3 regions of the Paenibacillus nanchangensis genome follow, and region 1 is predicted to be linked to each of the others. Evidence: riboswitches for the same ligand, from Rfam matches in the RefSeq annotation. Region 1 holds a riboswitch; each other region holds the start of a gene.
The links. Region 1 has a riboswitch for cyclic di-GMP ahead of ACE6ED_RS24805 (S-layer homology domain-containing protein). Riboswitches for the same ligand answer to the same signal wherever they lie in the genome.
Positions count from the first base shown of each region.

Region 1 (7,259 bases):
AGCCCGGTGCAGGGTATCCCGTTCAACAAGGGTGGTGTAACCGCTCGGGTCCTTGATTTCTTTCGCAAATCCGTCGGCATCATTGGTGTAGGCCGTTGTGTGTCCTTCCGCATCCTTCACAGACACCGGAACACCTCTGCTGTCTCTGACAATGGTGACTGTGCCGCCTAGAGCATTCGTGTTTTTTACAAGATTGCCTGCCACATCGTATTCATAGGTGGAACGGTTGCCCAAGGCATCAATCTCTTCAACGGGCCGGTTGGATGCATTGTAACGCATGATGGTGGAAAAGCCATTTTCATCCGTCATCTGCACCAGATTTCCGCGCTCGTCATAGGCCAATTTCCCTTTGCTGCCGTTGGCATCAGTTACCTCAGTTACCCTGTCGCTGCTGTCATAGCCGTATTTGACGACGGCTCCATTAGGCGCCTGCCGCTGAACAACCTGGAAATTGGAATTCCATACGTAAGCCGTCTTCTGTTGAAGCGCGTTGGTCCAAACCGTCTTGTTGTCGGTTGTGGCGATTGAGGAGGCCAATCCCGCACTGCTCCCAGCAACGGCCGGCTCGGGATCTGTACTTCTCGCATTTATCGTGTTTCTTTCGTTTCCTGTACTTCTTGCATTTCCTGCACTTCCCTCCCCGCCAGTGCCGCTCTGTGGATAGGTCAAAATGGTTTGGCCTGCCCCAATACCTGTATGAACGACCGGTGTCCGGTTAGGCGTCATATCCCCGCCAATCACGAACAGACCGCCAGTGCGCACATCCAGATTGTTGTTGACGCTGACGTTGTCACGGACGAACAAATCGCCCCCGGTAACCGTCAGATTCGCCGTCTGGTTGTTGGACACAATCCCCCCGACCACCATTTCCTGGGCAATATCCATCTCTACACGGGTGTTGATCGACAGATCGCCTGCAATCAAAATCCGCTGGGCATCTACGGTCAACCCTCCACTGTTGTAGGTCAGGCTGCCCGTTTGCAGTGTATCTCCTACGGTTACGGAGGAGTCATTGTTGAGATGTATCGTTCCGCCTGACCACAGATTGCCATAGCTCCCTTGCACCTTTTGGACTTCCAGTGCAAGCTTGGTATTGGCATTCAGTCCCTGCTTCAATATCAATGTGCCGTACACCCGGACGGTGATATCCTTGTTGGTATTCATCCCATCCACAATCAGAACCACCGGCTTGCCGGGCGATCCAAATGTAACGCTTTCCTCCACATTCAGGTGGCCGGTACGGATGATAGCGGGGGAGGCATTGCTTGCCGCAATCGCTTGTTGAACCGCAGGGATACCGCCCGGAGCAGACACCGACGAAGCAAGGAACACATCTTTTTTGCTCTCAATCGTTCCGATGCTGTCCGCAAGATAGTCCGAGATCAACGGCTTCAGCCCTTCAACCTGACGGTATGCGGGAGCATGCGCCAGATTGTGCATTGTGCCGGACAAAATTACCTCATCCGAGTCGGGAATGTCCCGCCCGTTCGCAGGGTCAATTTTGGGCTGACCGTCCTGCGGCTCTTCGCCCCGGACCACAGGAGCCACACGTCCTTCGTAGCTGGATGAACTCGACTCTCCATAAAAATCGGTATAACCGGTGACACGCTGATGTTCATCATAAGTGACACTCATCGCCGCCGTACCTTTTGCATCTGATACGCTAAGCACATGATGGCCGTCGTCGTAAGTCAGTTTGGTTTCGGCCCCATCCACATCGGTAATGGAAGTCATGTCGCCGGTTACCGGGTCGTAGTGGAACAACATTTTGCGGTCCGTATGATCGCTAACGTCAACCAGCTTTCCCGCACCGTCGTAGCTTAAGCTAAGTGATGCTCCGGGTGTACTGACCGCATCCAGCTTGTTTCCCTGATACGTCAAAGTGATTCTATTGCCATTTAGGTCCGTGATTGACTGCAGCAGTCCCTCCCCATTAAATCGGTAAACATCGCCTTGGGGCGATGTAAGTGTGTAGGCTCCTGCAGATGGAGCAGTAAGCGCCCAATCCGTCCCGCGCGGGGTCAGGTAGTCGCCTCCAGTCAACGGCACGTATTCAAAAAGCGAACCGTCCGGGCTTCTGACCTCCACCTTGCCGCCGCTTAGCGGAGTCAGCTTCCATTCATAGCTGTGGTGCCATCCCAGTCCATTAACTCCTTGGTATGGATCGCGGCTTAAATAATTCAACCCAAATTGCAGCGGCATCAAGGCCTGCAGCGTAATGGAATCCGTCGAGTAGACAAAATCCCCCCGGGCCGGATCAACCGGTTCCTGTCCGGACGGGTTCACAATCCGCAGCCGCTGCCGAATCGAGGTCTCTGTAAACTGGGCCAAATCCCCGCTGGTAATAATCCGGCTGGTCTGCGGACGGGTTAGCAGAATGGAGGTGAGCCCGCTGATCGTTCCCGTGGAAGCTGCCGACTGGTTTAAGACGGCAATGTCCTTTGCTTTTTCCTGCATGGTTTGCACGTTATCCAGCTTGTAATAATACGCCGCCAGCGCTTCCCAACTGATTGCAAAATCCGGCACAGGCTCCCGAAGCACCACAAGCGATTCCGAATACCCGGAGAGCTGGCCGTCTTGTTTCGCTTTTGCGGTGATATGGACAGGCTTGCTTGGTGTAATCGTAATCTGCTCACTCCACTGCCCTGCGCTGTTGACTGCAATGCCGGAGTAGCGCTTGTCCTCCCCGGTGGATGGATAATAAAGCTCCACCTCGATGGAAGTCCCTGGCTCCGCAGTTCCGGACACGACCGACTGCCCCGAAGCGGCCGGTTTGATCTGCAGTGCTGCAGGAGGCTGGACCTCATCACTGCCAAGGATTTCAAAGCTGGCGATTTGGCCGTAATACACCCCCACGCCGTTGTATCCAGCAGGGGAAATACAAATGTTATAACGCCCTTCATCCAGCGGCACGCCCCCAATTGTGCCATCCCACTTGTATTCGTGAACGATGTATTCACCGTTTTTTTTCGTAGGATACACGCCGGTCGTGATCAAATCCCCAAGCAGCGGGGCCGACCCATCTCTTTGCGGCGTGCACAAATTGATGTTGGTCTCGTGAGATTCCTGGCCGTCATCCGCTGCGTTGAAACTGAACGAAATCACAGCTTCTCCGCTCCCCGGTTTTAGCTCACTCGGCTCAATCCGCATATTCGTCGCCGCAGAAGCCGACGATGTAAGCTTGTTAAGTCCCGGAAAAACCGGGATATATGATACAACCAGCAGCAGCGCAAGCATAAGGTTTACGCGGGCTTTCATCCGGCCGCTGCGCCACAGCCTTTTTAGCGTTCGGGATTTCATAGATTGGTCTCCTATCCGTTATGAGTTAGAGGAATTTCAACTCCGCCAGCAGCTTATAGATCAGAACTGCAGCCTCGGCTCTCGTGGAGGAAGCCTTAGGCTTCAAGAACTGTCCGCTGCCCTGGACAAGCTTCTTTTCCACCGCCGCAGCCGCAGAATCTTTTGCCCATTTACTGATTTGGTCACTGTCCTTGAATTTGGTGAGGCCAGCTCGTGCCTTGGCCAAGTCCGCAGCGGAGGCGGATATGCCGGTAGTGCCGATGCTGTCATTGGTGTCGATAGTTTCGGTAGTGTCGGCGGTTTCGGTAGTGGCGGTGGTACCGGTAGTGGCGGTGGTGGCGGTGGTACCGGTGATCTTCAGAGTGTCCGGTCCGTGCGCAGCGTTCATAGTGACCGTAGTGCTGTCGATTGCCCGCATCAGCATAACCATCATCTGTTCACGGGTCAGCGGATCATTACCATGAAAAAGCCCATTGTCCCCGGTCACAATCCCCGCCTCCGCTGCCGCTTCAACATAGGGGTAAGACCAGTGTACAGCTGGAATATCCCGGAAGGATGGTGTACCTGGCTGGCTCGGCGTACCCTCCTGACTTGGCGTAACCGGCTGACTCGGCGCACCCTCCTGACTTGGCCGCAGACCAAGAGCGGATACCAGCAGTTTGGTGAATTCGGCGCGGGTCACGCTGCCTTTTGGCTTATACAAGTTTCCGTTCATTCCGTTCACAATTCCTCTTGACGCCAGTACCTCTACATTGTGCCGTGCCCAGTGGCCCGCCAAATCGGTGAAATGCACATTGCGCAGCATGACCGCATACAATCCGGAGGCTGTGATTGGCGCATGGACAAAGTCCCGCTCCACTTCAGTTACACCAGCTATATAAGTCCAGGTGCCTTTAGCCGGATCGTAACTGTAGATTCCAAGCTTCTCCCGCTCCGAGACCCAAGGTTCTTCCTTCGGATACCGGATCGCGAGCTTGACCGGGAGCTGGAATGCAGCGTCCGATTGTACCTGCCAGACGGAGCCAGCCTTGAGCAGCTTCAGTCCGTTTGCATCCAGCAGCTCTTTTGTTTCCAGTTCCGCCTGAGCCAGACTTACGCCGGTATTGTCCGGGAAGGTGCCTGCCGCAATCTCCAGCCGCGCCCAGCCGTTTAGGACAGACAAAACGCCGCCTGTATTCCCAATGATCCGGCTGTCTTTGGCTCCACTAACTACGGGCACTTTAACATTTGGGTTGGAGCCCGGGGTTGTGGCGGTTCCCATTCCTGGTGCCGAACCTGGTTCCGGCGTTGGGCCAGGTTCTGGTGTCAGGCTTGGAGATGGGTTCGCGACATGTGTTGGAGTTGGCGCCGGGAAGTTGCGTTCTTTTAGATCCAAGGATTGGATGTTGTCGTCCTTAGTGCTGTACAGCAGCTTGTCCCCGCTAATGCCAATCAGCTTCGCCCCCGTTTCGATAGCGGGCAGCGGCGTCACTTTTGAGGTATTGAGATTTACCTGCTGCAGCACAGCTGCACCGTTTTCCTCCTGCTGAAATACCGCGTATTTTTCACCAATGAACATGTGTGCATAAGAGGTGCCGCCATCCTTCATTTCGGTGAGATCCACAGGCTGTGCCATCAGATCTTGAATATTCAGCAGCACGTACTTACTTCCGGCAGCGCCGTTTTTCTGTTTATACAGCACCTGACTGCCATTAAAAACAAACCAGTCGACGGTGTTTGCACCACCCAGACTCACCAGTGCACGTCTCACTCCGCTGTTCACGTTCAGCAGACTAAGTCCCCCGTCACGGGCATTTTTATAAACGACATTTCCACTGGCCAGCATGGGGAACCGTCCTTCGCCCAAGTCGGCTTCAGCGCCTGTTGCCAAGTCGTGATAAATCATGCTGCCGTAATGTTTGCGTTCATACCAGACTACACCTACTCCGTCCGTCGTCGGATTCCCATAGGAACCGGGCTGCTTGTTGAGTTTCGCGGGCTTCCCCGTCTCCAGGTTGGTACTGTAGATATCCCACTGGAGCGATCCCGCCGCCTCATTTCCTTTGTCCGCCCACACCACAATCGCGCCGTTCACATAAGGCGCATCTTTTGGGGACGGGCTGGAGGTGAGTCTCGTACTAGCACCATTGCTCTGATTCAGCGTATGTACCTGCTTGACCCCAGTCGCATCCTGTTCCAGCCAGACCAGCCTTTCTCCCGATACGCTGAAGTCCGTTTTCCCCGGATTCATACCGGCTGCCACAGCTTGATGCGTGTCTAGAACGCCGCTGAACAGACCTCCAATCATTGACACGGCCGCGAATACAGCGATGGCCGTCTGCGCTAACTTTTTTTTCCTTGCGAACCTCATCCACGTCTCTCCCTCAATGCTATTTGCAGGCACACCAAAAAACCAAGTGCCTTGAGCGGCCCGGCTGCCTTAACATCTTTTTGGGATGAAGTAGGCCCGTGGCTTTGCGTCTCCGACTTTCGTACGGATTTGCCTTTGTTCCAAACTCGGTTCTTTTGTCCCTATGTGTTTGTTTTAAAGTGTCTTTTGATGTATAGGACACTTTTAATATCGGAATTTATCCCTGTATAATAAAGATGTTCTATATTTTCCTTTTTTAGGGATGTTGGAAAAACTGAATTTATTTATCGTTTGATTCCACTTTGAGTCTGACGCAACGTTCTAATTTGACTCCTCTCACTCTGCAGGCGCTCCTGCAGTTTTCCAACATAAAAAACCTCCAGAGATATCTCCCTACCTAACAAATGGGATATCTCTTGAAGGTGCTATGATAAGTTTAGTTAAAGTTATGACTCGCAGAGTGTACTCTATTTTGTAGGGGCTTGGCTATCGTCTGTCGCCTATGGTTTTAATCTGCCATGTTAACAGGTATTATTATTTTTGAATGTTTAAAGAAACGTACACGATAAGCATCTCCCACAGTTACTTTAATGTACCCCGGAGCTAGGTAATATGTCTGAACTTTATCATCATCATTAACCCAAACTTTATCGCTCGCTCTAAATTGTTGTTGCCTTTTTATGACCGTAATTTTCTTCTCTTGGTACCCATCTAACACGTCTCTAGTTAGACAGTAGACATCCACACCCGCTACACATAAAGAAAAGATAGAGAATAGGATCAACAAATATAACACTAGTTTCTCCCAGAACTTATTCCACTTATTGCGGTTCCGTATGATTGCTAAGGGTAATTCGACAGCAAGGCAGTATATAAACAAGTACACTCGGATTGCTTCAAATAGCAGTATACGTTGTTCATAGGAATTATATTTAATACATATAGTCGTTATGCAAAAAACAAAGAGCAGTGCAAATATTATCCTTACTATATTTTTACTCTTCACATCTGTGCTTGACCTCCTTAGACAACTGCGCCAGATCTATTCGCGTTTTTATCTTAACGCATCAAGCTAACTGTTTCTGCCACTGCTACCGCCTCAACAATATAGTTTCGTACTTCACTGATGGACCGGGTTCTTTTAGAGAAATATGGATTTAACCAATCATCTATTTTCACTACAACCAATTTAAAACTCCCGTTCTTTAGATCAAACTCTGGATACCAACCCAAATCTAGAACATAAATATTGTTATATCGAACTTGAAGAATGTCTTCTTTAAACGACCAAATCTGCTCAGCGTATGAAAGATTATCTACAAAATCAAAATCGTTTAAAATAACCTTACCTGCTTTGAAGTCAAACTCCCCCAAAAGTCTCCCTCCTGTTCATTGCATCAGGCTTTATTTTTTGCTCCATCACTTTTCATCCCATCATTGATTAGTTTGTCTTCCTTAAAATCTGGGGCTATCGGTAGGGAAAATCTCTTGCCCTTCGTCACCTTGCGGAGTTGCCGGTGATAGCTTCTACCATGTGCGCAGGTTCAAGACGGTAAGCCAGAAATTTGAGGTCTCATTCTCCCCGATCCACATCCCCAGCACATCTTTA
Region 1 covers NZ_JBHOFD010000039.1:26,153-33,411, forward strand. Annotated here, with positions in the region: gene ACE6ED_RS24800 (DUF6531 domain-containing protein) at 1-3,300, opposite strand, end outside; gene ACE6ED_RS24805 (S-layer homology domain-containing protein) at 3,326-5,650, opposite strand; cyclic di-GMP riboswitch class I at 5,702-5,794, opposite strand; gene ACE6ED_RS24810 (hypothetical protein) at 6,710-7,024, opposite strand; partial or broken gene ACE6ED_RS24815 (transposase) at 7,193-7,259, opposite strand, start outside.

Region 2 (7,259 bases), on a different contig from region 1:
CGGGTGAAGAAGGCCCCGGATGAATTAAACGGGCTTACCGTCCTGGACAGCGGCCGGCACAGGCTGGTCTGGGAGGAAGAGGAGCCGCAGCTTTTGTTCGGCGATTACGCGGAAGAACGTTATGCTTGGCAGTTGTCCGACATCCAGCCGCTTTCCAGCCCCATTCCGGCGTCCGGCAAGCAAGGGCTGTGGGAATGGGAGGAACCTGATATTATAGAGCGCCTGGGAATCGGGCGGCAGCAATAAGGAAATGCCGGTTGGCGCTGCGCACGGAATTTTTACAGATTTTTAAGGTGTTTTTCAGCTTTCTATAAGACTAATTTCAGGTTCGTCCGGTATAGTACAGATACCAGACACCCCCAGTGTTATATGGTGCATACCTTTGAAGGCCCTGCCGGTTGGCAGGGCCTCTTTTTTTGGGCGACAGTGTCTTACGGAGTTAACCATCCTGCCCGGCGGGGATGCGGAACTGGTCCGGGTAGCTGGAATACGCGGAGATGTCGAGCCCCAGATACTTGCGCATCAGGATCAGCCCCTGGGCGACGATCAGATCGTTGAGCAGCAGCATCTGTTCATGATAACCGCGGCAGAGAAAACGGGCCTCAATCCCATTCGGCAAACGCTGCTGTTCGTATACCTTAACGCCGCGGCGGCGCATGGACTTGCGGACCTCTGCCAGATCTTTGGTGGCCAAAGCGGAAGCGGAGCTTAGCACGTCAAGGTAGGGATCCGGTGTCCGGAGATGAACGGAAATCAGTTTCGCATCGCGCTCAAACGCCGACAAAATCAGCGGCAGCAGCACATACGATTTGACAAGCTGGCTGTCTTCGCCTTCCGCTCTGTGCATATTCTTCACTCCAATGAGAACGTATATTCGTATTTTAACCATGAATCCGTAAAATAATCAATGCAAGAAAAATGGTATTTATGAATGTGATATTATTCACAACTTAAAGAGACTATCTCGTATATATTGAATTTGTAAATTTAAAATTTGATTTACTCATTGCGGGAGGGAACAACAATGGAACAAGAGCGACGGATGGGCCGGGGATTATGTTGGGGACTGCTGCTCAGTATTCCGCTCTGGATGTCGGTGGCCGGCTGGGCTGGGATGCTGCAATATTAAATTCTCGTATAAAAAAGGAATAGATTGACAAACCGCCCGGGACGGTCGTAAACTAGGTTTAGTTCACGAGTGATAAATTTCCTTGACGGTTTTTTGTTGCAGTGAATTGTCTGCCGAATGAAGAAGAGTCGACTGGCCGCTAACGGCCCTTGGAACGCGCACCCCCCTGGTGACGCATTCCGTTATACAAGAATACATAACCGCTGTTCCGCAGCTCCTGTCTACGTGCACTGCTTGTTATCCGCGTCTGCGAACCCTCTTGTAAACCGACCGTTTCATAACCTATCCCGTAAATCCATGTATAAGAGCAAACCGTTCGAAAGAACGGGACGCAAAGTCCAGGAGTCTACAGCGTGATTAACGCCATGATCGTCCGACTGCCATGAATCTACCATTCTGGCAGTCTTTTTTGTGTTCTGTTTTCCGTCCTAATTTCATATAACAATCATTGGAGGTGGATACTGTTGAAAAAAGGTTGGAAAGCCGCGTGTTCGCTCACGCTCGCGCTTGTCCTTGCAGTGGGCGGAATCGGCCGGCCGGCAGCGGCGGATACGGTGAAAATGCCGTATATTCCTACACCTGTTCTGGGCATCGCCGGAAATTTTAATGCATTTTTGTTCCAGAGCTTTACCCAGAGCAATGATCAGGTAGAGGGAAGACTGGCCGCCGGAGGAGATATCAAGCTGGAGAACTACGGCGTAGGCCGAATCTTCGGCAATGGAACCAATGCGGGAGACGTGCTGATCGCCGGCCGGCAGCTTCAATTCAAAACCGGTCAGGTCCATGGAACGGCGGTATACGGTGAAAGCCTGATCGCCAATGCGCCCAGCGCAAACTTCATGGGCGGCACGAGACAGGATTCTCCGATCGACTTTGCGGCGGAGGAGCAGTTCCTGACGCAGCGTTCGCAGGATTACGGCGCCCTTAAGCCCACCACGGAGGTCGAGGACAACTACGGCACAATGACGATCAGAGCGCCGAAGCCGTTCAATGTAGTCCATCTGACGGCCGAACAGGCGGCTAGAATCAACAACCTGAGGTTCGACATTCCGACCGGAGGCACGCTGATTATTAACGTCGGCGGATCCAGTGTGTCGATGGGGAGCTTCCAGATGGAGCTGCGAAAAAACAACAAGATCCTGTTCAACTTCTACGAAGCGGCTTCGCTAAACATCGGATACACCTCTTTCCCGGGATCGATTCTTGCGCCAAAAGCGGACATTCATCATGCCGGGGGTGAGGTATACGGCACGGTGATTGCCCAGTCGTTCCGGGGCGGTGCTGAGCTCCACGACAACCCTTACTGCGGCCAACCGCCGGGCGAGCCTGAACCCAGCCCGTCGCCAAGCCCAAGCCCATCGCCGAGCCCAAGTCCAACACCGAGCCCGAGCCCATCACCTACACCAAGTGTAGAACCGAGCCCGACGCCAACGCCAAGTGTAGAACCAAGCCCGACACCAACGCCGAGTGTAGAACCGAGCCCGACGCCAAAGCCGAGCGAGGAACCAAGTCCGACGCCAACGCCGAGCGAGGAACCGAGCCCGACACCAACGCCGAGCGAGGAGCCGAGCCCGACGCCAACGCCGAGCGAGGAACCAAGTCCGACACCAACGCCGAGTGTAGAACCGAGCCCGACGCCAACGCCGAGCGAGAAACCGAGCCCGACGCCGACGCCGAGCGAGGAACCAAGTCCGACACCAACGCCGAGCGAGGAGCCGAGCCCGACGCCAACGCCGAGTGTAGAACCGAGCCCGACACCAACGCCGAGCGAGAAGCCGAGCCCGACGCCAACGCCGAGTGAGAAGCCGAGCCCGACACCAACGCCGAGTGAGAAGCCGAGCCCGACGCCAACGCCGAGTGAGAAGCCGAGCCCAACACCGACGCCGAGTGAGAAGCCGAGCCCGACACCAACGCCGAGCGAGAAACCGAGTCCGACACCAAGTCCGACACCGAGCCCGAGTCCGACACCGAGCCCAAGTCCGACGCCAAGCCCAAGTCCGACACCGAGCCCAAGTCCTACACCGAGCCCAAGTCCGACGCCAAGCCCAAGTCCGACACCGAGCCCAAGTCCGACACCAAGCCCAAGTCCGACCCCGAGCCCAAGTCCGACGCCAAGCCCAAGTCCGACACCGAGCCCAAGTCCGACACCAAGCCCAAGTCCGACCCCGAGCCCAAGTCCGACGCCGAGCGTAAGTCCGACACCGAGCCCAAGTCCGACACCAAGCCCAAGTCCGACACCGAGCCCGAGTCCGACGCCAAGCCCAAGTCCGACACCGAGCCCAAGTCCGACCCCGAGCCCAAGTCCGACACCGAGCCCAGGTCCGACGCCGAGCGTAAGTCCGACACCGAGCGTAAGTCCGACACCGAGCCCGAGTCCGACGCCAAGCCCAAGTCCGACACCGAGCGTAAGTCCGACACCGAGCCCAAGTTCGACACCAAGCCCAAGTCCGACACCGAGCCCAAGTCCGACACCGAGCCCAAGTCCGACGCCGAGCCCAAGTCCGACGCCAAGCGTAAGTCCGACACCAAGCCCAAGTCCGACGCCAAGCCCAAGTCCGACACCGAGCGTAAGTCCGACACCGAGCGTAAGTCCGACACCGAGCCCAAGTCCGACCCCAAGCCCAAGTCCGACGCCGAGCGTAAGTCCGACACCGAGCCCAAGTCCGACACCGAGCCCAAGTCCGACACCGAGCCCAAGTCCGACACCAACGCCTAGCGTAGAACCTACACCAACACCAACACCAAGCGTAGAGCCTACACCAACACCGACGCCAAGTGCAGCGCCAACTCCGGCTCCGACACCTTGGATTCCGTTTGTGCCGCCTACGCCTTCAACATCGACCGTTCCGGGAACGATCGTGATTGATGAAGATCCGGTGCCGGTTGGCCCCGGCATTCAGCCGATACCTTCACCAAGCCCTAGTCCTAGCCCTGTACCGGGCGGTGAAGAAGACCCTGTAGTTATTGAAGAAGACCCGATCCCTCTGGGTCCGGTTCAGCCGGCATCACCGTCACCTACTGTACGGCCTGAGGCAAGCCCGAGCCCGACGCCGAAAGTAATCGATCTTCCGGGCGACGAACTGCCGCTGGGCGGACCCGAGCTGGAACAGCTGCCGAAAACCGGCGAATCCAGTCCGCTGCCGTTTTACGCTGCAGGTCTTGCACTGGCGGGATTAGGCCTCTTTATAAGAACCAGACTGTCCCGCAAAAACAAATAATATACGGTCACACCGGATTTCTCCAAGTTTCCGCCAGGGCCGCCTTTGAAGAGCTTAAGCCGCTCTTTTGAAGGCGGCCCTGCTGCGGTTTTTGGCGTTGTACGGCTTTAGAGGCAGATATACGCATAGCGGAGGGTTGCCCCAGCGGCTGCAAATTTTCCTTCCATAAGGTTTAATATTATACTGGACGGGAGAACCTGGGGCCGTACGGCTGACGGCGGAAACTGAAAAGGAGGATCGGCATGCCGATAGGATTTGTTTTGCTAATCATCCTGGTCATCACTGTGCCGGTGGTAGTGGCCGGTCTTTACTTTTACCGGCTGGCGATCAAACGGGAACCAAAGCAGTTTTTGAACGGCAATACCGATTTGATCAATGAACTGCCGGTAGCGGGAGGGTCCTGGGGAGAGGGACAAAAGTGGATTGCGGAACAGGAGCTGGAGACGATTGAGGTCCTGTCCGGCGACGGCCTCAAACTGCGCGCCTATTATGCGAAGTCTGCAAACCCGGAGGGGCGGGTCGCCATACTGGCCCATGGTTATACCGGCAAAGGCAAGGATATGGGTGCTTACGCCAAAATCTACTGCGACCTGCTGGGCTGCGACGTGCTTTTGCCCGATGCGCGGGCCCATGGCGCCAGCGAAGGGCAGCATATCGGCTTCGGCTGGCCTGAACGGAAGGATTATTTGCGGTGGATTGACTACATCATCCAGCGGGTGGGGCCGGATGTGCGGATTGTGCTGCACGGCGTCTCCATGGGAGGAGCCACGGTGCTGATGACATCGGGCGAACCGCTGCCGCCCCAGGTCAAAGCGGTGGTATCCGATTGCGCCTACACCTCGGTCAAATCCGAGTTGTCCTACCAGCTGCGGCGGATGTACAAGCTGCCAAGCTTTCCCTTTATTCCCTGCGCCAGTCTGGTGTCCAAGCTAAAGGCGGGGTATTTTTTTGGTGAAGCTTCCGCACTCAAGCAGGTGCGCAAGGCGAAAGTGCCCACCCTGTTTATCCATGGAGAGGCCGACACCTTTGTTCCCTTTTTCATGATGGATGAACTGTACGAAGCTTGCGGAGGGCCGAAGACACGGCTCACCATTCCCGGGGCGGGGCACGGTACGGCTTACGACACGGATCATGACAGGTATGTCGGTACGGTCAGCCGGTTTGTACGGACGTATGTATAGACGCGCCTAAAATGGACAGCGCCCGTAACCGCTAATGCGGTACGGGCGCCAATAGTTTATATATTCAATTTCCCGCCGTCCGTGAGCTGACGGGTCGTGCGTTCCCAGTTGCGGCCAGCAGCCGTTGTGGCTTATCTCAACTTTCCAAAACGACAAAAGCCCTACCTCTCTTTTGTCCTTGCGGCTCCAATGACCGCGCCAGTGTGAGTCGGAATTTCAATGTCTGATTATTCATCTTATCGATAAAGGAACGGTCCTCAAGAAAACATAAGCATTTGGGTTAAAACTGCCGATAAATATCCATATAGCAACGGTAAATCATTAATGGACGTCTTCATTTTCTTGATAGAAACATTAATGGAAATCAAATACTTACATAGTATACCACAATTTAACGATAAAAGCAAACATGTCAGGCGCCGGCGCAGCTGGGGACGGGAGAAGCAATGGACTTATATGCCGCATTTATAAAAAAGCAGGTCCGAAACTATTTGTTCGGTTCCTCGGTCGCCGTCATGGCGGCCGGGAGTCTGCTCATGTTCTCGACGCTGGATGTGTCCGGAAAGGAATACGGCTGGCTTCTGCTGATCCTTGCGGTGTCGTTCCTGGTTATGATTATTGCGGAGATGATCGTGTTCCGGTCCGATATTCGTCCGATCAAGGAAACGCTGAGGTCACGGAATCCGGAATTGCCTCAATTGAGACAAGCCTATAAGCGTACCCACCAGCTGCCGCTCTTAGCCGTCAGGCGGATTCTTGTCCCGCATCTGCTGGGGCTCATGATTCCCGGCGTCACGCTGGCAGTTTTGTTCATCTCCTTGGGGATTGTCCATCTTCCATTGTATTATGTCGGCATCGCTGTTGCGGGGTCGGTCCTGATTGCCAGCATGCATGCGCTAATTGAATTCTTTTTGACGGGGACGGCGATTTCGCCGCTGGTGCAGGAGTTTCAGAAGCTGGCTATTGCCCGGTTTAAGGCAGATTTTTCTGTGGAGGAGCATGTGTTTTTGTCCATCAGGCCGAAGTTTCTAGTCAGCTGTATGCTGATCGGCACATTCCCCTTGTTTCTGTTCAGTATGATGACCCAGGTCCGAATGGAAGCCTTGAGTACGGAGGCGATAAAAGACTACTGGATTTGGGCCGGATTGGTACTCTTTATCGGCATCGGGTTCTCCACGCTGGCCGCCTGGCTGCTGACCCGCAGCGTCCAGCGGCCGATTGACCAGCTGCATGAGGCGATCAACAGGGTCAAAGAGGGCCGGCTGGTGCAGGCACAGGATTTGTACTCGGACGAATTTTCCCGGCTGGTCGCAGGGTTCAACATGATGGTGCGGGGGCTTCAGGTGCGGGAACGGCAGAACCGGCAGCTGCTGGACAGTTATTTTACGACGCTGGCACTGGCTCTTGATGCAAGAGACTCTTATACGGCAGGCCATTCGCTCCGTGTCGCGGAATATTCGGTTATTATCGGACGTATGGCCGGACTGACGAGAGAGCAGCTGGACAATTTGCGCAAATCGGCGCTGCTGCATGACATCGGCAAAATCGGAGTAAGCGACCACGTTCTCTTCAAAGAAGGGCAACTGACAGATGAGGAGTTCGATCAAATCAAAAGCCATCCGGTGCTCGGCGAAAGCATTTTGCTGCAGATCGAGCCTCCTGAAGCGATGGCTCCTTATCTCGGCGGCGTCCGTTCCCATCATGAGCGGTATGACGGCAGGGGATACCCGG
Region 2 covers NZ_JBHOFD010000020.1:55,732-62,990, reverse strand. Annotated here, with positions in the region: gene ACE6ED_RS16885 (ASCH domain-containing protein) at 1-246, shown strand, start outside; gene ACE6ED_RS16880 (hypothetical protein) at 440-847, opposite strand; cyclic di-GMP riboswitch class I at 1,426-1,514, shown strand; partial or broken gene ACE6ED_RS16875 (choice-of-anchor A family protein) at 1,690-2,373, shown strand; gene ACE6ED_RS16870 (hypothetical protein) at 2,430-4,025, opposite strand; gene ACE6ED_RS16865 (LPXTG cell wall anchor domain-containing protein) at 3,988-4,347, shown strand; gene ACE6ED_RS16860 (alpha/beta hydrolase) at 4,590-5,528, shown strand; gene ACE6ED_RS16855 (HD domain-containing phosphohydrolase) at 5,975-7,259, shown strand, end outside.
Region 2: it holds a riboswitch for cyclic di-GMP, as region 1 does, so the genes downstream of both, ACE6ED_RS16875 (choice-of-anchor A family protein) here and ACE6ED_RS24805 (S-layer homology domain-containing protein) in region 1, are expected to answer to the same signal.

Region 3 (7,259 bases), on a different contig from region 1:
ATGATCCAATCGCTGCAGACAAGTTCCGTGAGCAATACGATCATCCGCAGCTCCGGTGGTGCGTAAGTGCGGAAGAAGCAGCGGCGGGCAGCGACGCGGTTTGCCTCCTGACGGATTGGAGCGTATTCAAGGACATCGACCTGCACCTCCTTGCGCCGACGATGCGGCGGCAGGTGCTGATCGACGGACGTAACGTGTATACGAAAGAGCAAATCGAGGGCACGGGGCTGGAATACCATTCGGTCGGCCGCCCGCAGATGGGCGGACTGAGCGGCATGTCCCGCAGTATGGCGGGAGCGCTGTAGGCATTGCGGGCTGACACTGCAGCGGATATGACCGGAAGTGCAAATCTGCCGCAGTGCCAGCTCCGCCTAGCCTGTACATTTTCAGCTCAATCCATTGATAGACTGACCAATGAAATGGCAGCAAAAGCGGCAGGCCCGCTTATAACGAACGATCAGGAGGGTTCACTATGAAACTGGTTCTTTTATCGGGCGGTTCGGGCAAACGCCTGTGGCCGCTGTCCAACGACTCGCGGTCCAAGCAGTTCTTGAAAGTATTGGAGGGGCCTACGGGCCAGCCGGAGTCGATGGTGCAGCGGGTATGGCGGCAGCTGACCGAAACCGGACTCGCAGACTCTTCGTACCTGGCTACCGGCCGGGGGCAGGTGGAGATGATTCAGAGCCAGCTTGGCGCCGAGGTGCCGATCATCGTAGAGCCTGAGCGGCGGGACACCTTCCCGGCGATTGCGCTGACCGCCAGCTATCTGTATTCCATGGAAGGCGTGTCGCCGGACTCCGCCGTGGCAATTTTGCCGGTTGATCCGTATGTGGAGTCCTCCTTTTTCGAAAGCGTGGCGCTGCTGGAGCAGACGATGCGGGAGAGCGGAGCGAACCTTGCGCTGATGGGCGTAGTTCCGGAACTCGCATCGGAGAAATACGGATACATTATCCCGGCCGAGCCCGACGGAGCCGAGCGCGGTTACCTGAAAGTCAGCCATTTTCAGGAGAAGCCGGACCGCAAGCTGGCGCAGGAGCTAATCTCCCGCGGGGCGCTCTGGAACTGCGGCGTGTTCGCTTTCCGTTTGGGGTATCTGCTTGATATTCTCCAGCGCAAGGGACTGCCGCTCAATTATGAGGAGATGCAGAAGCAATACAAGCTGCTTGCGTCGATCAGCTTCGATTACGAAGTGGTGGAAAAAGAGGAAAACATCGTCGTTCTCCCCTATAACGGATTTTGGAAGGACCTTGGCACCTGGAATACGTTGACCGAGGAAATGTCCCGAAATCAGCTGGGCCGGGGCGTGCTGACGGAAGATTCAAGCTCCAGCTGCCTGATCAACGAGCTGGACATTCCGATCACCGTGATCGGCGCCCAAGATCTGATTGTGGCGGCCAGTCCCGACGGGATTCTGGTTACCAGCAAATCGGAGAGCCCGCGGATCAAAGAAGTGCTGAAGGGCATCGAGCAGCGGCCGATGTACGAAGAGCGGCGCTGGGGACATTACCGGGTTATCGATTATGTGAAATATGAAGAGGGGAACGAGGTCCTGACGAAACGCATCCGGATTAAAGAGGGGAAAAACATCAGCTACCAGCTGCACCGCAAACGCAGCGAAATCTGGACGATTATCAGCGGCGAGGCCAGCGTCATTCTGAATGAGCGGCTGCATCAAGTGAAAGCCGGGGACGTCGTCCGGATTCCCGAAGGCACCAAACACAGCATCCTGGCACTGACGGATGTGGAGTTTATCGAGGTACAGACCGGCTCCGAGCTGGTGGAGGAAGACAACATCCGGATTTGCCTGGAGTGGGACGATATAGTTCTACAGCAGTTTATTTCATAAGTCAAAAACATATTATTACCCGAAAAAACCGGGACTGAAACAGAAAAACGTGCGACTAATTAACCATTTTTGAATTTTGCACTAAAACGAAAACTAAATAGGTCGATAACATACGGTAAGAAGGATGAATCCTTCCAAAATACGACAAAGGCAAACCTGTCGAAAGGCAGGGACGCAAAGCTATAGGGCCTTTCGCAAGAGTGGCAGCCTGGCTACCGAAAGGAAGATGATTTTTGAACGCTTACCGTTTGTTTCGACCTCTGTGCAGAATTTTGTCGATTGCTCTGCTTGCTGCTGTAATACCGGTGGGAGCCGGCGCTTTTCCGTCCGCTGCATCGGCGGCCGTTGAGCCCGGTACTCCAGTTAATGCTTCCGCTTCGCCTGAAGCGGTGAAGCTGCTTCAGTACTTGACGTCCATCTCCGGGAAAAGCACGCTGACAGGGCAACACGATTACCTGGAAAGCCCGGATGAGTTCAATAATAAGCTGAAGAACACCAGCGGAAAGTTTGCCGCTCTGCATGGTTATGAGATTGGAGCCATCAGCGGACAGTCCGAAAGCGGCGTCGCCTGGTACCGCCAGAATGTGGTGAATAGCGCCATCAACTGGCACAAAAACGGCGGCGTAGTCGCCATGACCTTTCACGCGAATCTGCCGGGAACGTCTTATGACTGGTCCAATGTGTCCAGAAGTCTCAGCCAGGCGGAGTTTAATAAATATGTAACGCCAGGTACGGCGCAGTACAACAGCCTGATCAACGAACTGGATAAAGTGGCCGTATCACTGAAACAACTCCGCGATGCCGACGTGCCCGTGCTGTGGAGACCGTATCACGAAATGAACGGCGGCTGGTTCTGGTGGGGCCAAAAAACAAATTTTGCCGCACTTTGGAACATCATGTACGACCGGTTCGTTAATGTGCACAAACTGAACAACCTGCTGTGGGTGTGGAGCCCAAATGCTCCAAACGCCTGGTCTGACGCCTACTCGCTGACCTACCCGGGAGCGAGCAAGGTGGACATTCTCGCCGCCGACATTTATGAGAACGACTATAAGCAGAGCCATTACGACGGCCTGCTGGCCTTGGCGGCCGGCAAACCGATCGCCATCGGGGAGAACGGCGAAATGCCGAACCTCACCACCCTGTCCAAAACGCAGAGCAAGTGGGCGTTTATGATGACTTGGGGCAAGATGCTGTACGAAAAGAATTCTACCGATACCATTAAAGGCTTTATGGGCAGCAGTCAAACGCTGACGAGAGACGAGTTTACAGCCGCTTTGACGGCGCTGCCGAGCCCGACGCCGAAACCAAGCCCGACACCGACGCCGAGCCCGAGCGTATCGCCAAGCCCGACACCGACGCCGAGTCCGAGCATATCGCCGAGCCCAACGCCGAAACCGAGCCCGAGTGTATCGCCAAGCCCGGCGCCGGTGCCGAGCCCGAGTGTATCGCCAAGCCCGGCGCCGACACCGAGTCCAAGTGTAGCACCAAGTCCGACGCCGGTGCCAAGTCCAAGTGTAGCGCCAAGTCCGACGCCGGTGCCGAGCCCAAGCGTGATGCCGAGCCCGACGCCGGTACCGAGCCCAAGCGTGATGCCGAGCCCGGCCCCTATGCCGGAGCCATCCGCACCGGTTCAGGCTCCGCTGCCGGACAGCCCGCAAAAACCGGCCCCGGCTGAACCCGAGCCGGTGTACGCAGCCGGACTGATGGCCGAGTATTTCAATAACAAGACGCTTTCCGATTCACCGGTTCTGGTCAGAACGGATGCGGCAATCAATTTCAACTGGAGACAAGCCAGTCCGGACGCCGCGCTTGGCGCCGATAACTTCTCGGTCCGTTGGACCGGAACAATCAAGCCGAAATACAGCGAGACCTACAAATTCTACATGCAAGCGGACGATGGCGTCCGGTTATGGATCGACGGCCAGCTGATTATCGACGGCTGGGTCAAACAGAGCGGTGTGGAGCGCTCCGGAACGATCGCCCTTACCGCCGGTCAAATGCACGATATCAAAGTGGAATATTTTGAGAACCAGGGAGACGCCAGCGCAAAAATGATTTGGGAAAGCCCAAGCCAGCCCTGGACCACTGTACCGGCATCCGCCCTGTTTTCGCTTCAATAATGCAGCCGGGCCCTTAAAGGGCCTGTCCGCGTTTTCGTTGGGATAAAAAAAAGGAGTCTCAAGCTCTTTCAGCAGCAGTCCGGTTTTTGCTGCCCTGCTGATTCCAACGAAACGCTGCGGACCTGCGAGTCGATACCTGCCAGGGCGTTAGAAGCAATCTTATCCGCGGTTTTGTAGGCCCTGCTATCCGGCAGGGCTACTGAACTATCGGGTCCCGCTTTCGCGAGAGGACTGCCGGATGCCGTTAAAAAGGCAGCCGGCGGTTCGGCCACCGAAAGGAAGATGACTTTGAACACGAAGCGTATGTACCGACTATTTAGCACCGTGCTCCCTATACTTGTGGTACTTAGCCTGCTCCCTTGGGGCGAAGGTTCAAAGCCCGATACGCCGGCGGAAGGGGAGGTCCCTGTCCCGGCGCGTACCGGTGCGGCTGTGCCTTCCGGCCAGCCGGTCAAGCCGATTAACCCCGATGCTTCGCCCGAAGCCCGGGAGCTGCTGGAGGAGCTGTCGAGTCTTTCGGGCAAAGGGATGATCAGCGGCCAGCATGACTATTTGGAGAGCCCTGACGAGTTCAGCAACAAGCTGAATCAAACCGCGGGCCAGCATGCGCTGCTGCACGGTTATGAGCTGGGACCGATCAACAACCAGTCCAAAAGCACAATCGCATGGCAGCGGCAAAATGTGGTGGACAGCGCCATCCGCTGGCACGATCAGGGCGGAATTGTCGCTATGACCTTTCATCAGGCGCTGCCCGGCCGTTCGCCAGCCTGGTCTAATGTCACCATGCCGCTGAGCCAGAATATGTTCGATGCTTATGTTACGCCGGGAACACCGGAATACAAGCAGCTGATCTCCGATCTGGATGAAGTTGCCGGTTATCTGAAGCAGCTGAAGGAAGCGGGCGTGCCCGTATTGTGGCGGCCGTATCATGAAATGAACGGCGGTTGGTTCTGGTGGGGCCAAAAGGACAATTTTACCGCCTTGTGGGATTTGATGTACAACCGTTTTACCGGCACCCATCAACTGAACAATCTGCTGTGGGTGTGGAACCCAAACGCGCCGAATGAGTGGGCGGACCCGTATGAGACACATTTTCCCGGAATCGGCAAGGTGGATATCCTTGCCGCCGATATTTATAATAACGACTTCAAGCAGTCCTATCACGATGATCTGCTGAAGCTGGCCGGCGGGAAGCCGATAGCCATCGGCGAAAGCGGCGAACTGCCTGATCCCGACCTTATGGCGGGAAAACAGAATCAGTGGGTGTATATGATGACCTGGGGAAAAATGCTGACCGAAAACAACAGCACCCAAGACATCAAAAAGTTCATGACCCATCCGTTTACGGTTTCCATGGAGAAACGGTTATCCGTGCCGAGTCCCGGAAAAACAGCTCCGGCCGAACGTCCGGGCAGCGAACAACAGGACAACACACAGAAGGACAATCCACAACAGGACAATGCACAGCAGGGCACCGGACTGCGGGGAGAATATTTTAACAACACGGAGCTGAGGGGGAAACCGGCGCTTGTCCGCGAGGATGCGAATGTAGACTTCAACTGGCGCGGAGACGCTCCGGCACCGGTGATCGCGGTTGATGAATTCTCCGTGCGCTGGACTGGAAAGCTGAAGCCGGCGGTTAGCGGCGAATACAGCTTTACGGCTTCGTCGGACGACGGCATCCGGGTCTGGATCGGCGGCCGGTTGATCATTGATAACTGGGAAACGCAAAGCGGAGTGGACCGCAAAGGCAGCCTTTCCCTGAAAAGCGGCGAAACATACGACATCAAGGTGGAATATTTCGAACAGCATGGCGATGCGAATGTCCAATTGAAATGGAAGCCGCCGGGACGGGCGGAGTCCGTTATTCCCGGAAACGTATTGTTCCTGCCCTAAAGACAGGGTGAGCTGACGAGTGCTGTACATTCCGAAGAAAGCGAGGGCGGGGAGATGAGCGATTCACACAGGAAAAAGCGCACCTCTACCAAGTACAAGCTGCTTGGGATCTTACTCCTGCTTTTGCTGTCCGGTTATTATTTGGGAGGCGGAGGCGCCCGCGAGCATGGAGAGACAGTGGAGCAGGAACCGCTGACCGGGGAAAATACCGTCAAAAGCATCATGCCTGCCGGCTCCGTACTCTGGAAGCTGGGCAGCCATGACGGCTCGGCCGGCGAATTCAAGGGTAAAGGCAATACTGAAGCCGTGGCCGTTTCATCCAATAAGCAGAGCGGACCAAGTCCAAGCGGTATTCCAGCCGGATTAAACGGGAAATCCCAGCCGGAGCTGAAGATCGGCTATGACCTGAAGGAGGTCCCGCAAAACGGCGTTTTGTTTCGCGTAAGTATTTTGGAGGCATACAAAAACGTTCCCCAGATGGCCGTGTTCTCCAACCGCCAGCTGTCAGGCATCATTCAGCTTGCCGGGGTGTCGGGGACGGGGGTTGAACAGCCGTTCCGCAAAACCTATGAGCTGTATATCCCGAAAGAGCAGCTTCAGACCGGACAAAATGAGCTGCGGCTCGAAGCGGTCCGGTGCTTATACTGTTCGGCGGCGGAAGACCAGTTTAACTGGTGGACGTGGGACGATCTCAGCCTTGAGGCGCTGTCTACGCCTGCGCCTGAGCCGGTTCACGGCAATTACGTGCTTACCGGCACAACCATTAACAACAAACAGTTTTATTTTGACGAAGGGGCAGTCAAGCATTTGCCTTATTTGATCAAATGGCTTGGCTTAGCATACAGCGGCAACATTATGCGGACGAACTGCGCCAGCGATGTCGGCCGCTCCTGCTCCAACATGGAAGAATACTACAAGGTGCTGCAGGATTATAATATGCAGTCGGTGGCTCTTTATCTGTATACCGGCGACATCAAGCTGGATGCGGACGGCTCTCTGCCTAAGGAAGCGGAAGCCAAGCTGGAAGACTATTTCAAGAAATACGGTTCTTACTTCCAATATTACGAGGTGGATAATGAGCCGGGACTGTTTAACCGTTCCAAGGCCGTCAATCTGGCGATTGCGGACTGGCTGAACAAGCGGGGCAAACAGCTGTCCCCCGAGCTGCAGACCGTCGCGCCAGGCTGGGCGTATTGGCCGAGCTACAAGGACGACTCATGCGGCAACCAGAAAGGAAGTGTCCGCAAGTGCGGCGATCCCGACGGTTGGGAACGCGATCCCAAGCAGCGGCTGGAGCTGGAGGAAGCAACGGATTTGACGAACGGTCACTCTTACGGAGAATCTTATATTTTCCGGGGAGGCGGCAGCTTTACCGAAAACCTGAAGACGTTTAG
Region 3 covers NZ_JBHOFD010000032.1:16,802-24,060, reverse strand. Annotated here, with positions in the region: gene ACE6ED_RS22455 (UDP-glucose dehydrogenase family protein) at 1-305, shown strand, start outside; gene ACE6ED_RS22450 (sugar phosphate nucleotidyltransferase) at 473-1,846, shown strand; cyclic di-GMP riboswitch class I at 1,986-2,066, shown strand; gene ACE6ED_RS22445 (glycosyl hydrolase) at 2,080-3,969, shown strand; gene ACE6ED_RS22440 (glycosyl hydrolase) at 4,252-5,865, shown strand; gene ACE6ED_RS22435 (discoidin domain-containing protein) at 5,920-7,259, shown strand, end outside.
Region 3: it holds a riboswitch for cyclic di-GMP, as region 1 does, so the genes downstream of both, ACE6ED_RS22445 (glycosyl hydrolase) here and ACE6ED_RS24805 (S-layer homology domain-containing protein) in region 1, are expected to answer to the same signal.